Regions from separate parts of the Kaistia geumhonensis genome, predicted to be linked through region 3. Evidence: predicted binding sites of a transcription regulator. Region 3 holds the regulator's gene; each other region holds the start of a gene.
The links. Region 3 encodes LexA, which represses DNA repair genes until DNA is damaged. Its sites were predicted from a motif close to TGTTCNNNNTGTGTTCNG; they were not measured.
Positions count from the first base shown of each region.

Region 1: QO015_RS10405 (ImuA family protein) is a predicted target of LexA. The motif match lies at 1,582-1,599, and genes of this name have one in related genera.
Region 2: QO015_RS19660 (PA0069 family radical SAM protein) is a predicted target of LexA. The motif match lies at 1,616-1,633, and genes of this name have one in related genera.
Region 4: parE (DNA topoisomerase IV subunit B) is a predicted target of LexA. The motif match lies at 1,559-1,576, and genes of this name have one in related genera.

Region 1 is NZ_JAUSWJ010000001.1:2,190,714-2,194,386, reverse strand. Features, by position in the region: gene mdlC (benzoylformate decarboxylase) at 1-1,502, shown strand, start outside; gene QO015_RS10405 (ImuA family protein) at 1,620-2,435, shown strand; gene QO015_RS10400 (Y-family DNA polymerase) at 2,326-3,673, shown strand, end outside.
Region 2 is NZ_JAUSWJ010000001.1:4,140,868-4,144,540, forward strand. Features, by position in the region: gene QO015_RS19655 (NYN domain-containing protein) at 1-376, opposite strand, end outside; gene QO015_RS19660 (PA0069 family radical SAM protein) at 463-1,593, opposite strand; gene QO015_RS19665 (glycosyltransferase) at 1,705-2,385, shown strand; gene QO015_RS19670 (FAD-binding oxidoreductase) at 2,500-3,673, shown strand, end outside.
Region 3 is NZ_JAUSWJ010000001.1:212,134-215,806, reverse strand. Features, by position in the region: gene QO015_RS01010 (L,D-transpeptidase) at 1-506, shown strand, start outside; gene QO015_RS01005 (amino acid ABC transporter substrate-binding protein) at 620-1,642, shown strand; gene lexA (transcriptional repressor LexA) at 1,777-2,481, shown strand; gene QO015_RS00995 (cell envelope integrity EipB family protein) at 2,638-3,492, opposite strand.
Region 4 is NZ_JAUSWJ010000001.1:1,068,692-1,072,364, forward strand. Features, by position in the region: gene QO015_RS05045 (OmpA family protein) at 1-127, opposite strand, end outside; gene QO015_RS05050 (tetratricopeptide repeat protein) at 336-1,160, opposite strand; gene parE (DNA topoisomerase IV subunit B) at 1,668-3,673, shown strand, end outside.

The DNA.
Region 1 (3,673 bases), 2.0 Mb from region 3:
TTCAGGAGGCGTCCGCCATCGCGATCGCCGACGGCTATGCGCAGGCGACGGGCAAGCCGGCGATCGTCAATGTCCACACGGCCGCCGGCCTCGGCAACGCGATGGGCAACCTGATCACCGCGTTTCTCAACAAGACGCCGCTCATCGTCACGGCCGGGCAGCAGACCCGCGAGATGCTGCTGATGGAGCCGTGGCTCACCAATGTCGACGCGACCATGCTGCCGCGCCCCTGGGTGAAATGGGCCTATGAGCCGGCGCGGCCGGAGGATGTCCCGGCGGCCCTGATGCGCGCCTACGCGACCGCCGTGCAGGCGCCGGCCGGGCCGGTCTTCCTCTCGCTGCCGCTCGACGACTGGGACAAGCCGCTGTCCGGCGAAGCGCTGCTGCGCACGGTCGGCCACCGCGTCGCGCCGGACATGGAGCGGCTGAAATCCTTCGCCGATATCCTTTCCGCCGCCTCCGCGCCGGCCCTGATCTTCGGTGCCGCCATCGACCGCGGCAATGGCTGGCCGGCGGCGGTCGCGCTCGCCGAGAAGCTCGGCGCCGCGGTCTATGCCGCGCCCGCCAGCGAGCGGACGCCGTTCCCGGAGGATCACCCGCTCTATGTCGGGGGCCTGCCCTTCGCCATCGGTCCGCTCGCGGATCGCCTCAAGGGGCATGACGTCGCCATCGTCATCGGCGCGCCGGTCTTCCGCTATTATCCCTATGTCGCCGGCGGCTATCTTCCGGCCGGTCTGACCCTGCTTCACATCAGCGACGATCCCGCCGAGACGTCCCGTGCCCCGGTCGGCGACAGCCTTGTCGCCGATGCGGTGCTCGCGACCGCGGCGCTCGTCGATCTCGTCGAGAAGAAGGAGCGGCCGGCGCGGACCATCGCTCCGCTGGCGCAGCGCATGGCGCCGCATCCCGCCCGCCATCCCGATGCCGCGCCGGGCGGGAAGGACGGCGTGCCCATGGCAGCCGACGTCTTCGCGGCGCTCGCGGAGATCCGGCCCGATCATGCCGTGCTGGTCGAGGAGACGCCGTCCAATCTCGCCGACCTGCATCGCTGGTGGCCGATCACGGAGCCGGCGAGCTTCTTCACCTTCGCCAGCGGCGGCCTCGGCTGGAGCCTTCCGGCCTCGGTCGGCATCGCGCTGGGCGAGCGCGACACCGGGCGCAAGCGTCCGGTGCTGATGATCGTCGGCGACGGCTCGTTCCAGTATTCGCTGCAGGCGCTGTGGACGGCGGTGCAGAACGATCTGCCCATGGTGTTCATCGTGTTGCGCAACGGCGAATACGGCATCCTGAAATCCTTCGCCGTCCTCGAGGAGACGCCGGGCGTCCCCGGCCTCGATATCCCCGGCATCGACATCGTCAGTCTCGCGCGTGGCTATGGCTGCGACGCGGAGCGGATTTCGGATCTCGAAGCCCTGAAGGCGCGGGTCACCGCAGGCTTTGCCGGCAATCGGCCGGTGGTGATCGAGGTGCCGATCTCGCCCGATATCCCGCCGCTCATCTGACCCTCCCTCAAGGGATAATCCCAGCGACGGCGAAATGCGTTTCGCCGTCGATTGACTCTTTCCCCTCCCGGAGTCGTTATAGAACAAAACAGGAACACTCTTGCATGGCGACGGGTGATGGACGGCAAGTCAACGGCGAGAGCCTGCATCGAGGCGTTGCGGCGGCAGGTCGCGGCGATCGAGGCCGGCGGCGCGGAAGGTGAGGGCGAGGCGGCGCGGCGCGTGTCGCTCGATCGCGGCGCGGTGGACGCCGCGCTCGGCGGCGGGCTGCGCGCCGGCATGCTGCACGAGGTCATCCCCGACGCGATTGCCGATGCGCCCGCCTCGTCCGGCTTCGCGCTCGCGCTCGCCCTCGTCGCCGCGGCGAAGGGGGAGCCGATCCTCTGGGTGCGCACGAGGGCCGCGGCGCGGGAAACCGGCACGCTGCATGCCGACGGGCTCGCGGCGCTGGGGCTCGATCCGGCGCGCCTCGTGCTGGTTCATCTCGACGGCGCGGTCCCGGTGCTCAGCGCGGGTGTCGACATCGCCCGCTGCACGGCGCTCGGCGCCGCGATCCTCGAGCTCTGGGGCGATCCGAAGGCGCTCGACCTCACCTCCGAGCGGCGCCTGCTGCTCGCGGCCGAGCAGTCGGGCGTCACCGTCATCCTGCTCCGGCCCGGCGCCCGCGCCGCGCCCGGCGGCGTCGAGACGCGGTGGAGCGTCGCCTCCGGCCCGTCCCGCGCCCTGCCGATGAATGCACCGGGGCCGCCGACCTTCGATCTCAAGCTGCTGCGCCATCGCCACGGGCCGCCCGCCGGCCCCTGGCGTCTCGAATGGAACCGCGATGAGCAACGCTTCCAGCCCCCGCCGCTATTGCGCGATCCTGATGCCGTTCCTCGCTTCGGATCGCTTGCGCCGGATTCCCGGGGCGCCCTTCGCCGCCGCGCCTCCTGAGGCGCCGCTCCTGATCGTCGAGAAGGCGAAGGGGGCGCTCGTCATCGCCGCCTCCGATCCGGCGGCGCGGCGGCTGGGGCTCGCCCCCGGCCTCGCCCTTGCCGAGGCGCGGGCGCGCGTGCCCGATCCGCTCGTCGCCGAGCGCGACGCCGCCGCCGATGCCGCGCTCCTCGAGCGGATCGCCGACTGGTGCGACCGCTATACGCCGCTGGTTGCGGAGGACGGCGAGGCCGCGCTCATGCTCGACATCACCGGCGTCGCGCATCTCTTCGCCGGCGAGGCGGCGCTGCTTCAGGATTGCCTTGCCCGGCTCGCCGCCTTCGGCATCACGGCACGCGGCGCCATCGCCGGGGCGGCGGACGCGGCGCGGGCGCTCGCCCGGGCCCGGCCGGGGAGCGTCGTGCCCGCCGGCCGCGAGGCGGCGGCCGTGCGCAACCTGCCGGTTGCCCTGATCGGCCTCGATGCCGCGGCGACGACGGCGCTGCTGCGGGCCGGCCTCAAGACGATCGGCGATCTCATCGACCGGCCGCGCGCGCCGCTCGCCGCCCGCTTCGGCGCCGACTGCGTCGCGCGGCTCGCCCGGCTCACCGGCCTTGCCCATCGCCCGATCTCGCCGCGCCGGCTCGTTCCGGTCGCGCTGGCCGAGCGCATCTTCTTCGAGCCGATCGCCCGCACCGAGGATATCGAGGCCACCCTCGCGGGTCTCGCCGCCGATGTCGCGCGCCTGCTCGAAAAGCGCGGCGAGGGCGGCCGCCGCTTCGAGGCCGTCTTCTACCGCGTCGACGGCCATGTGCGCCGCATCGCCGTCGCGACCACCCGGCCGAACCGCGATCCGAAGGCGATCCTGACCCTCTTCCGCGAGCGGCTGGCCGCCTTGTCCGATCCGCTGGAAGCCGGCTTCGGTTTCGATCTCGTCCGCCTCGGCTCCTTCGAGACCGAGCCCTTCGCCGAGGTGGCGACCAGCCTCGACGGCCGCGCCCGGGCCGAGGATGCGGTCGCCGATCTGGTCGACCGGCTCGGCGCCCGCTTCGGGCCGGAGCATGTGCTGCGCTTCCTGCCGCAGGATACGCATCTTCCCGAGCGGCGCGCCCGCCTCGTCCCGGTGCTTTCGGCGGTCGGCGCATCGGGTGGCTGGGAGGATGCGGTTCCCTCCGGCGAGCCGCCGCTGCGGCCGCTCAGCCTCTTCGATCCGCCCGAGCCGGTCGAGGCGCTGGCCGAGGTTCCGGACGGGCCGCCGC
Region 2 (3,673 bases), 3.9 Mb from region 3:
AACCATAGACGAGCAGGCCGTCCTCGCGGATGCGGCTCGCCAGGGTCGTGAAGTCGCTGTCGCTGGACGCGATGCAGAAGCCGTCCAGCCCCTTCTCGTGCAGCATGTCCATCGCCTCGATGGCGAGCTTCATGTCTGTCGCGTTCTTTCCGACGGCGGCCGGCGGCACATGCACCGGCGTCAGCGCATGACTGTGCAGCAAAGGCTGCCAGGCATTCATGCTGCTGGAGGCGAAATGGCCATAGACGCGGCGGATGACGATCCGGCCGAGCGTCGAGGCCTCGCGGATGATGATCGGCAGGAAGTCGGCGCGGACATTGTCGGCGTCGATCAGAAGGGCGAGCTTGGCAGTCGAATCGGGCGGCAGGTCGGTCATGGATGACTCCGGGCGCCGCACGAGCGGAGCGTTCGGGCGACAGATGACGATCCGCCATTGTCGCACGGACGACGCCCCGCCACACCTCAGAACAGGCTGAGCTGCGCCGGTGCCTTCACAGGCGGGGAAAAGAGATCGGTCCGGAGGCGAAGGTTGCGGCGGTTCATGCCGAGCCGGCGTGTCGCGATCTCGAAGCGGCGGCCGATCTGCCAGGCATAGGGGCCTTCGCCCTTCTGCCGCTTGCCGAAGGTCGCGTCGTAGTCCTTGCCGCCGCGCATCGAGCGCATGACCGAGAGGACATGCCGGTAGCGGTCGGGATAATGGCGCAGCAGCCATTCACGAAAGAGGTCCGCCACCTCGAGCGGCAGGCGCAGGATGACATAGCCCGCCTCGCCCGCGCCTGCCTCGGCCGCAGCGTCGAGAATGCGCTCGATCTCGCTGTCGTTGAGCGCCGGGATGACCGGCGCCGTCAGGACGCCGACCGGAATGCCGGCGGCGGCGAGGGTCCGGATCGTCTCCAGCCGACGTGGCGGCGTCGCGGCGCGGGGCTCCATGACGCGCGCGAGATGGCGGTCGAGCGTCGTGACCGAGATCGCGACCTTGGCGAGTCCGCGCTCGGCCATGCGTGAGAGAATGTCGATGTCGCGCATCACGAGCGCCGACTTGGTGACGATCCCGACGGGATGGTTGAAGCGGTCGAGCACCTCGAGGATGTCGCGCATCATGCGATGCTGGCGCTCGATCGGCTGGTAGGGATCGGTATTGGTCCCGATCGCGATCGTGCGCGGCTTGTAGCCGGGCGCGGACAGTTCCTTTTCCAGCAGCGCGGCGGCGTCCGGCTTGAAGAAGAGCTTCGATTCGAAATCTAGCCCCGGCGACAGGCCCATATAGGCGTGGCTCGGCCGGGCGAAGCAGTAGATGCAGCCATGCTCGCAGCCGCGATAGGGATTGATCGAGCGATCGAAGGCGATATCCGGCGAATCGTTGCGGGTGATGATCACCTTGGCCTTCTCGGCCTGCACCTCGGTCTTGAAGGGCGGCAGTTCGTCGAGCGTCTGCCACCCGTCGTCGAAGGGGATGCTCTGAAGCTTCTCGAAGCGGCCCGATGCGTTGGTCTCGGCGCCCCGGCCGCGGCGGCGGTCGGGATCGATCAGCGGGGCGGCGGCCGCGAGCACCAGAGGGTCAAGGCCAGGATCGAGGGGACGAGCGAGCGACATCGCCGAAGGATAGGATCGCAATTGGAACAAAGCAAGAACATTAACCCACAGGCACGGCGATCCCTTCATTCGCGTCGCGATTGATGAAAATTGCAGTTAAGAATATCGGTCATGATCAGCGTCATCCTCCCGACCCGTAACGACGAGACGGCGCTGGCCCATGCGCTGGCGGCGCTGGTGCCGGCCGCCGCGGACGGCCTGGTCCGCGAGGTCATCGTCGTGGATCGCGGCTCGTCCGACGGTACAGCGCTGGTCGCCGATGCCGCGGGCTGCCGCTTCGTCCGCGCCACTACCGCCGAGGGCGAGGATCTCTCGCGCGCCGCGTTGAACGCACGGTCTGACTGGCTGCTGTTCCTCTCGCCGCATGTGGCGCTCGAGCCCGGCTGGCAGCGCGAAGCACAGGATTTCATCGACCGCGTGCAGGCATCGGGCGATACGCTGCGCGCCGCGGCGTTCCGCCATGCCCGCGCCGGCTTCGGGGCAGGGGCGCGACTCGCCGAAGCTGTCGCTTCTCTCAGGATGCGGCTCTTCGCGGCCCCCTATCTGGACGAGGGACTTCTGGTCTCGGCGCGGCTCTACCGCGAGGTCGGCGGCCACAGGCCATTGCCGGGCATCGCGGATGTTGATCTCGCGCGCCGTATCGGCGGGCGGCGGCTGAGCTTCCTCCGATCCCGCGCCGTGTTGCGGGGCGATGCACCGTCGCGGCCCGGCGGCGCCCTGCCGAGCGCGGCGCGGCTGGCGCTCATCGTGCTGCGCGTCCCGCCCTCGCTGATCGCGCGCCGGGTGGGCTAGCCGGTCTCGCGACACGTCTGATAGGCTGAGTGCCTTATCGGAGGAGCGGTCCGATCCGGACGGTCCGATATCCGTGGCCGCGCCGGTCGGTTGCAGTGGGGGGCTCGCGGAACCATGAAGATCGACGTCCTGAAGGCGGCCTGCAAGGGCACGGTCGTCGCAGCCGGCGACGCGGATTTCCTCGACGCGGCCCGTGGCGGCCTCTGGAACAGGCTCGTTCCCGACCGCCTGCCCGACATCGTCGTGAAGGTCGTCGACGAGGACGACATCATCGCCGCCGTGAACTTCGCCCGCGAGGCCGGGCTGAAGGTCGCCGTGCGCGGGGGCGGGCACAACTGGGCCCAGCCGACCTTGCGCCACGGCGGCATGCTGATCGACCTCCAAAAGCTCACCCGCGTCATCTCGATCGATGTCGAAGCGCGCCGCGCGGTGATCCAGCCCATCATCAGCAATCGCGACATCCAGAAGGCGTTGAACCCGCTGGGGCTCGCCTTCCCTACCGGCCATTGTCCCGAGGTGAAGGCGAGCGGCTATTTTCTCAGCGGCGGAATGGCCTGGAACCCGACCGTCTGGGGCTCCAGGGCCGAGAGCCTCGAGGCGATCGAACTCGTGACGGCCGCGGGCGAACTCATCAAGGCGAGCGAGACGGAGAACGCGGACTATTTCTGGGCCGCTCGCGGCGCGGGACCCGGCTTCTTCGGCATCGTCACGAAGTATTATCTGAAGCTCTATCCGCTGCCGAAGGCGATCCATGGCAGCGTCTATTTCTATCGTCTCGAGGATGCGCCGGCGATCGGCACCTGGCTTGGCGACGCCGCGCCCCGCATCGCGCCGAGCGTCGAGCTGAGCCAGTTCATCGTGCAGGCGCCGGCCGAGCTGAAGGCAGCGGCGAGCGCCGACAATGGCTGGCTCTGCATGGTGACCGGCTCGGCCTTCGAGGATACGCCGGAGGCGGCCCGCGCCGCGCTGCGGCCGCTGGAGGATGGGCCGATCGCGCCGATCGCCTCCACATTCGCGACGCCGATGACCTTCGAGCAGCTCTTCGACGCCTCCGGCGCGCTTTGGCCGGAGGGTCTTCGCTCGCGCGTGGAGGCAACCTTCTCCGACCACAGCCCGGGCGAGATGATGAAGGCGGTGCTGCCGCTCGTGCAGAAGGCGCCCTCGCCGATGTCCGTGTTCCTCTTCACGATCTTCTGCGGGCCGAATGTTCCGGCGCCGCAGAAGAACATGGCGCTCTCGATGCATTCGAAGGTCTATGGCGGACCCTGGACCATGTGGTGGGATGCGA
Region 3 (3,673 bases):
TCGGCGACCAGCCCGGACTGGTGCCGACGCCGGAGCAGTCCCTGCTGCCGCCCGAATTCCGGATGCAGCCCGTCTATTTCCGTACGACGGAGAAGCCGGGCACCATCATCATCAACACCGACGAGCGGTTCCTCTATCTCGTCCAGGGCGACAACCGCGCGCTGCGCTACGGCGTCGGCGTCGGACGCGACGGGTTCCAGTGGTCTGGCCTGCTGAAGGTCTCGCGCAAGACCGAGTGGCCCGACTGGCGCCCGCCGCCGGAGATGATCAAGCGCCAGCCCTACCTGCCCCGCTTCATGGCCGGCGGCGAGGGCAACCCGATGGGCGCACGCGCACTCTATCTCGGCGACACCGTCTATCGCATCCACGGCACCAACCAGCCGCAGACCATCGGTCATGCGCTGTCGTCGGGCTGCTTCCGCATGGTGAATGCCGACGTGATGGATCTCTACGAGCGGGTGCCGGTCGGCACGAAAGTCGTCGTGCTGCAGCGCGCCAAGCTCTGATCAGCGGTTCGGAAGGGCGCGCGCCGCTGGTGCGCGCCTCTGGCCGGCGCGTCGCGCCCGCCGCAACAGTCAACGGCCCGCCGGCAAGGCGGCGCCGACAACGGGGAACCGACATGTCCATCCGATCCGCCCTGACCCTCTTCGCCTCGGCCGCGGCGCTCGCAGCCGGCATCTCCGCCGCCGGCGCCGCAACGCTCGACGACGTCAAGGCCCGTGGCACGCTCAATTGCGGCGTCAACACCGGCCTTCTCGGTTTCGGCCAGCAGGACGCGAGCGGCGCCTGGTCCGGATTCGACGTCGATTTCTGCAAGGCGGTCGCGGCCGCGATCTTTGGCGATCCCGCCAAGGTCACCTATGTGCCGCTCTCGGCGACCGACCGTTTCGAGGCGCTGAAGTCGGGGAAGATCGATCTTCTGTCGCGCAACTCGACATGGACGCTCGGCCGCGAGGCGGATCTGGACATCGCGTTCGCCGGAGTCACCTATTACGACGGCCAGGGCTTCATGGTGAAGCGCGCGAGCGGCAAGACGTCGGCGCTGGAACTCGACGGCGCGACGGTCTGCGTTCAGACCGGCACGACGACGGAGCCGAATTTCATCGACTTCTTCAACACCAACAACATGAAGTTCACCGCCGTGCCGGCGGCGAGTTCCGACGAGGCTCTCGAGGCCTACAAGGCCGGCAAATGCGACACGATCACCTCCGACGTGTCCCAGCTCTACGCCGAGAAGGCGAGCCTCCAGGATCCCGCCGACAGCATCATCCTGCCCGACGTGATCTCCAAGGAGCCGCTCGGCCCGGCGGTCCGCGAGGGCGATCCCGCATGGCGTCTCTTCATTCAGTGGGTGAACTTCGCCCTCATCAACGCTGAAGAGATTGGGCTTTCGTCGGACCGGATTGACGAGGCCAAGGCCTCGACGAAGCCCGAGGTGAAGCGGCTCGTCGGAACCGAGGGCGATTTCGGCACGAAGCTCGGCGTCCCGAACGACTGGGTCGTCGCCGTCGTCAAGGCCGTCGGAAATTACGGCGAGATCTACGAGCGCAATCTCGGCGTCAATTCGAAGCTCGGCATCCCGCGGGGCCTCAACCAGATCTGGAGCAAGGGCGGCATCCAGTATGCGCCGCCGATCCGCTGACGGCGGGCCAGGCGTATCGCCGCCCAATTCGGACGCGCGCTCTGTGCACTAACGCACGGTCCTTGCGGAACATCAGGGGAACGGATAGGTTGTTCGTGTTTTGTACCGGATGATTCTGGCGCGCGGACCCCGAAATGCTCACGAGAAAACAATATGAGCTTCTCCTCTTCATCCAGGAGCGTCTGAAGGAAGCGGGCGTTCCCCCGTCCTTCGACGAGATGAAGGACGCTCTCGATCTGAGGTCCAAGTCGGGCATCCATCGCCTGATCAAGGCGCTGGAGGAGCGCGGCTTCATCCGCCGCCTGCCCAACAGGGCACGAGCGCTGGAGGTTGTCCGCCTGCCGGAGGCTATGTCGCCCGGCCTTGCTCGCCCGAAGAAAGCCGGCTTCGCGCCGAGCGTCATCGAGGGCAGCCTCGGGCGCATGCGTGGCGTCGAGACGCCGGAAGCCGCCAACGATCCGGTCGTCGTGCCGGTCATGGGCCGCATCGCGGCCGGCGTGCCGATCTCCGCGATCCAGACCCAGAGCCACGCCATCACCGTGCCGCCGGAAATGCTGGGGCCGGGCGAGCATTTCGCGCTCGAAGTGCGCGGCGATTCGATGATCGAGGCCGGCATCCTCGACGGCGATACCGTGCTCATCCGCAAGACGGAGAACGCCGATAGCGGCGACATCATCGTCGCGCTGGTCGACGAGGAAGAGGCGACGCTGAAGCGGCTGCGGCGCCGTGGCGCGTCGGTCGCGCTCGAGGCGGCCAATCCCGCCTATGAGACCCGCATCTTCGGCCCCGACCGCGTCCGCATCCAGGGCCGCCTCGTCGGCCTCATGCGCCGGTACTAGGGCAGAGGGCAGAGCAGCCTTTCGATCGGCGATCCCGGCGCGCGTTGGCCGGGTCGCATCGCTGATCGCGCCGATCGGACGAGCGCGCCCGGCCGTTCGCAGCTGCCATCGGGCTCGGCATGCGCTTTCGTCGGGGCTTGCCCCGACGCCCTGCCCTTACCGGCAGTTCTTCGCCGCGACCTTGGTCGGGCTGAGATCGAGCTGCACCAGCTTTCCCTTGAGCGCGAAGTCGCCATAGTCGAGCTTCATGCGCCGCGTGATGCCGTTCTCGTAGATGATGAAAGACAGCTCGTAGGAGGGCTTCTGCTCGCCGTCCGATTTCTCGTCGGTGAAATAGCTGATCGTCACCGGCCAGGAGCGGATATTGGCGAGGCCGGCGCCCCGCGCCGTCGCCTCGTCGCCCAGATCGTCGGTGCCGGCATTCTCCGCGCCGATCACGGCCGAGGTCGCATAGGACTTCTTGCCCTGGTCCGAGCCGTCATAGAGGTCGATCTGCATGAAATGCTTGCCCGCGCGCGCCGCGTCGATGATCGCGGCGAGATGCTGGTTGGGGAAGCTGAAGTTCTGCGGGATCGTGAAATGCGCCGGCTTCGGCTTCGCGATGGTCACCTGCACGTCGCCGGCGCCGCGCGCGGCCGAACCCGAGCTATCCTCCGAGATCGTGCCGTCGACGAAGCTCTTGGTCGAGAAGTTGAAGGTCTTGCCGGCAACATCCTCGAAGGTCGTCGTCGCAACGTCGGTCAGCCGTGCATTGCCGTCCTCGTCGCTGATGCGCGTCACGAAGCGGAGCCGCGTCGTATAGCCGTCGCAGGCCGAGCCGGCGAAATCATAGACCATGCGTCCTTCGGCGTCGCTCACGGTGTCCGAGGAACTGTCTTGGTCGAGCGTCAGGTCGTAGACGGCGCGGTGGGCGACCATCGCGGTGACGCTGCCCGTCGCGGCGAGCGCCGTGCCGGCCGCGCCCGCGAGGGCCGCGAAAAGGGCGGCGGAGCAAAGGGTCCTGGCCGTCATGCGCTGAAGCACCGAAGCGGGCATCGTCTGGGGCACTCCTCCGTCGTCACCGCGACATCATCCCATTTCAATCTCGAAAGGCTGCAAAGTCCACGACGATTCGCGACGATGCCCGGGATGATGAACCGCTTATTGCCTTGCAGCACGGCCGAAATCGGGCGAAACCAGCGCGGTTCCCTTC
Region 4 (3,673 bases), 860 kb from region 3:
TCGGCGCGCGGATCATCGCCACCGCCGCCGCGGCGAGCAGCGAGACGATCAGCAGCCCGGAGAGAAAAAAGATGCGCAGGCCGGTCATGGCGGTGCGCGGCGGGTCGAGGAAGCGCCTGGCGAACAAGGATGGCGCCGGCCGGGCAGCGACCCGGCGGCGCGCTCAGCTCGCGGCGGACAATCGCCGGCCATCGTCCCGCTCTCCGGCCATCATGGCGCCGGCCGTTCATGCCGCCGGCGGATCAGGGATAAGTGCAGGAATCGTGGGTTCGCCGCAAGCATCGCGGCGAAACGCGCGGTGGATGAAGACCGAAGGGACCCCGAGGCCCCGGCCGCTATTGCGCGGCGGCCTGGTCGCGCCCGCCATGCTTGGCCATCCAGTCGTCCGACAGCGCCAGCGCGGTCCGCCGCTCCGTCTCCGTCGCGACCGAGAAGGCCTGTTCCTGAAGCCGCTGGATCCAGGGATCGTCGCCCTGCGAACGGTCGCGGGCGACATTCAGATACATGAGGCCGAGCACCGGCTCGCGGCCGACGCCCTCGCCCTCGAACAGCATATGGCCGAGCAGCGCCTGCGCGCGGACATTGCCCTTGGTGGCGGCGAGCTTGGCCCAGCGCACGGCCTGGCGCGGGTCGGGATCGCCGCCCTCGCCTTCGTAATACATGCGGGCGAGATTGAGCTGCGCTTCCGGATCGCCGAAATAGGACGCCGCATAGGCGTACATCTGCCGGGCGCGGCCGAAATCCGGCTTGATGGCGCTGTTCGGGATGCCCTCCCGATAATAGGAGCCGAGCTCGACGAAGGCGTTGGCGACGAAGCGGGCCGAGCTCCCGGCCGGATTGTCGTCGGCATGGCCGTCGGCAATCTCGCTGAACATCTCGAAGGCCTTCATGTCGTCCTTGGCGAGGCCGTCGCCTTCGGCATACATGCGCCCGAGCTTCCACTGCGCAGCGGCGTGGCCCTTCTCGGCGGCATAGGTCAGCGCCTCGATGGCCGTGGTCTTGTCGCCCTGCTTGTAGGCGTTGAATCCGAGACGGAACGCTTCGGTCGGCGTGGCGTTCTTGTCGAGCGTGCGGGCATCGAGCGCGAATGCGCCCGAAAGACCGCTCAACAGGCCAAGGCCGAACAGGGCAGCGCCGCCGAACGCGTTACAGTACCGCATAGCTTGCCACTTCGTTGCGGACAGCCGCGCCTTCAGCGGCGAAAAAGCACCACTGTCGGCCGAGGCGGGCCGCGTCGCCGCGGCCATGAATGGGTTGAAGGAGAATATGGCCCTGCTTTCCGGCGAAACCTAGGCCGGCGAAGAGGGCGTCGACCGAATGCCTCGGCCGGTCGCCAACTGTGCAAGCAGAACCGCTGTTTCCCACGCTACGCCGCAAGATCTGTCCTATCCGCCCCCGGATGGTGCGCAAGCTCGTGTCGCTTTATGGCTGAAAGGGGGCAGATCGGGGCAGATGAAGACCGGCGCGGAGTCTTGCTGCAACACTGTTGCCACCCCGCCACAGACGCTTCGACAGCGACCGCCGGAGGAGTTCGGTCCGGCGGCCGACCGCACTCAAATCGAACAAAACGGAAACACTCTCGCCCGGGAGCCGCGGGCGTGGCAAGATTCCTGCTTGATTCGTGGGGACGGTCCGGGCCATCTCCCCGCGACAGGAACGGGATGCCAATGGACGACACCAGCGATCTCTTCGGCGCGGCTCTGCCCGATGCGGCCAAGCCGGCGCCGGGCACGAAGGCTCGGTCTGCCGAGGCCCGCTCTGCCGAGACGCGCGCCGCCGCCCCTCGCCCGGCGGAGGCCGACTATTCCGCCGCCGATATCGAGGTGCTCGAGGGTCTGGAGCCGGTACGGCGCCGGCCGGGCATGTATATCGGCGGCACCGACGAGAAGGCGCTGCACCATCTCTTCGCCGAGGTGATCGACAATTCGATGGACGAGGCCGTCGCGGGCCACGCCAATTTCATCGAGGTCGAGCTCACGGCCGACGGCTTCCTGACGGTCACCGACAATGGACGGGGCATCCCGGTCGACCCGCATCCGAAGTTCAAGGACAAGTCGGCGCTCGAAGTGATCATGACGACGCTTCACTCCGGCGGAAAGTTTGATTCCAAGGTCTACGAGACCTCGGGCGGCCTGCACGGCGTCGGCGTCTCGGTGGTGAACGCCCTGTCCGAGGTGCTGGAGGTCGAGGTCGCGCGTGGCCGCAAGCTCTACCGCCAGTCCTTTGCGCGCGGCGTTCCGACATCCGGCCTCGAGCTCGTCGGCGATGTCCAGAACCGGCGCGGCACGCGGACCCGCTTCAAGCCCGACCCGCAGATCTTCGGAGCGGGAGCGACTTTCAGCCCGGCGCGCATCTTCGCCATGGCCCGTTCCAAGGCCTATCTCTTCGGCGGCGTCGAGATCCGGTGGAACTGCGCGGCCGAACTCATCGCGACGGGCGCAGCGACGCCGACCACGGCGGTCTTCCATTTTCCGGGCGGCCTCAAGGACTTCCTCGCCGCCGATCTCGGCGAGGAGAAGCCGGTCACCGGCACGATCTTCGCCGGCCGGACGGACAAGGCGAGCGGCCATGGCGCCGCCGAATGGGCCGTCACCTGGTTCCCCGGCGACGGCTATGTCCGCTCCTACTGCAACACCATCCCGACCCCGGAGGGCGGCACGCACGAGCAGGGTCTCCGTACGGCGCTCCTGCGTGGCCTCAAGGCGCATGCCGAACGTACCGGCAACAAGCGCGCCTCGATCATCACCGCCGAGGACGTGATGACCTCCTGCGCGGCGATGCTGTCCGTCTTCGTCCGCGAGCCGGAATTCGTCGGCCAGACCAAGGACCGCCTCTCGACCGGCGAGGCGGCGCGCATCGTCGAGAAGGCGATCGGCGATCCCTTCGACCACTGGCTGGCGGCCTCGCCGCAGGATGCCTCGCGCCTGCTCGACTGGGTGATCGAGCGCGCCGACGAGCGGCTGCGCCGCCGTCAGGAGAAGGAAGTCTCGCGCAAGAGCGCGGTCCGCAAGCTTCGCCTGCCGGGCAAGCTCGCCGATTGCAGCCAGAGCGCGGCACAGGGCAGCGAGATCTTCATCGTCGAGGGCGATTCGGCCGGCGGCTCGGCCAAGCAGGCGCGCGACCGCGCCAGCCAGGCGGTGCTGCCGCTCCGTGGCAAGATCCTGAACGTCGCCAATGCCGGCCGCGAGAAGCTCGGCGCCAACCAGCAGCTCGCCGATCTCATGCAGGCGCTGGGCGTCGGTCCGCGCAGCCAGTATCGCGACGAGGACCTTCGCTACGACAAGGTCATCATCATGACCGACGCCGATGTCGACGGCGCCCATATCGCGTCGCTGCTCATCACCTTCTTCTATCGCGAGATGCCGCAGATGATCGCCAACGGCCATCTCTATCTCGCCGTGCCGCCGCTCTACCGCATCAGCCAGGGCGGCAAGACGCTCTATGCGAGAGACGACGCACACAAGGATCAGTTGCTCAGGACCGAGTTCACCGGCAAGGGCAAGGTCGAGATCGGCCGGTTCAAGGGCCTCGGCGAGATGATGCCGGCGCAGCTCAAGGAAACGACGATGCACCCCTCGAAGCGGACGCTGCTGCGCGTCGGCATCGTCGATGGCGAGATCGAGCTGACGCGCGACACCGTGGAACAGCTCATGGGCAACAAGCCCGAGGAGCG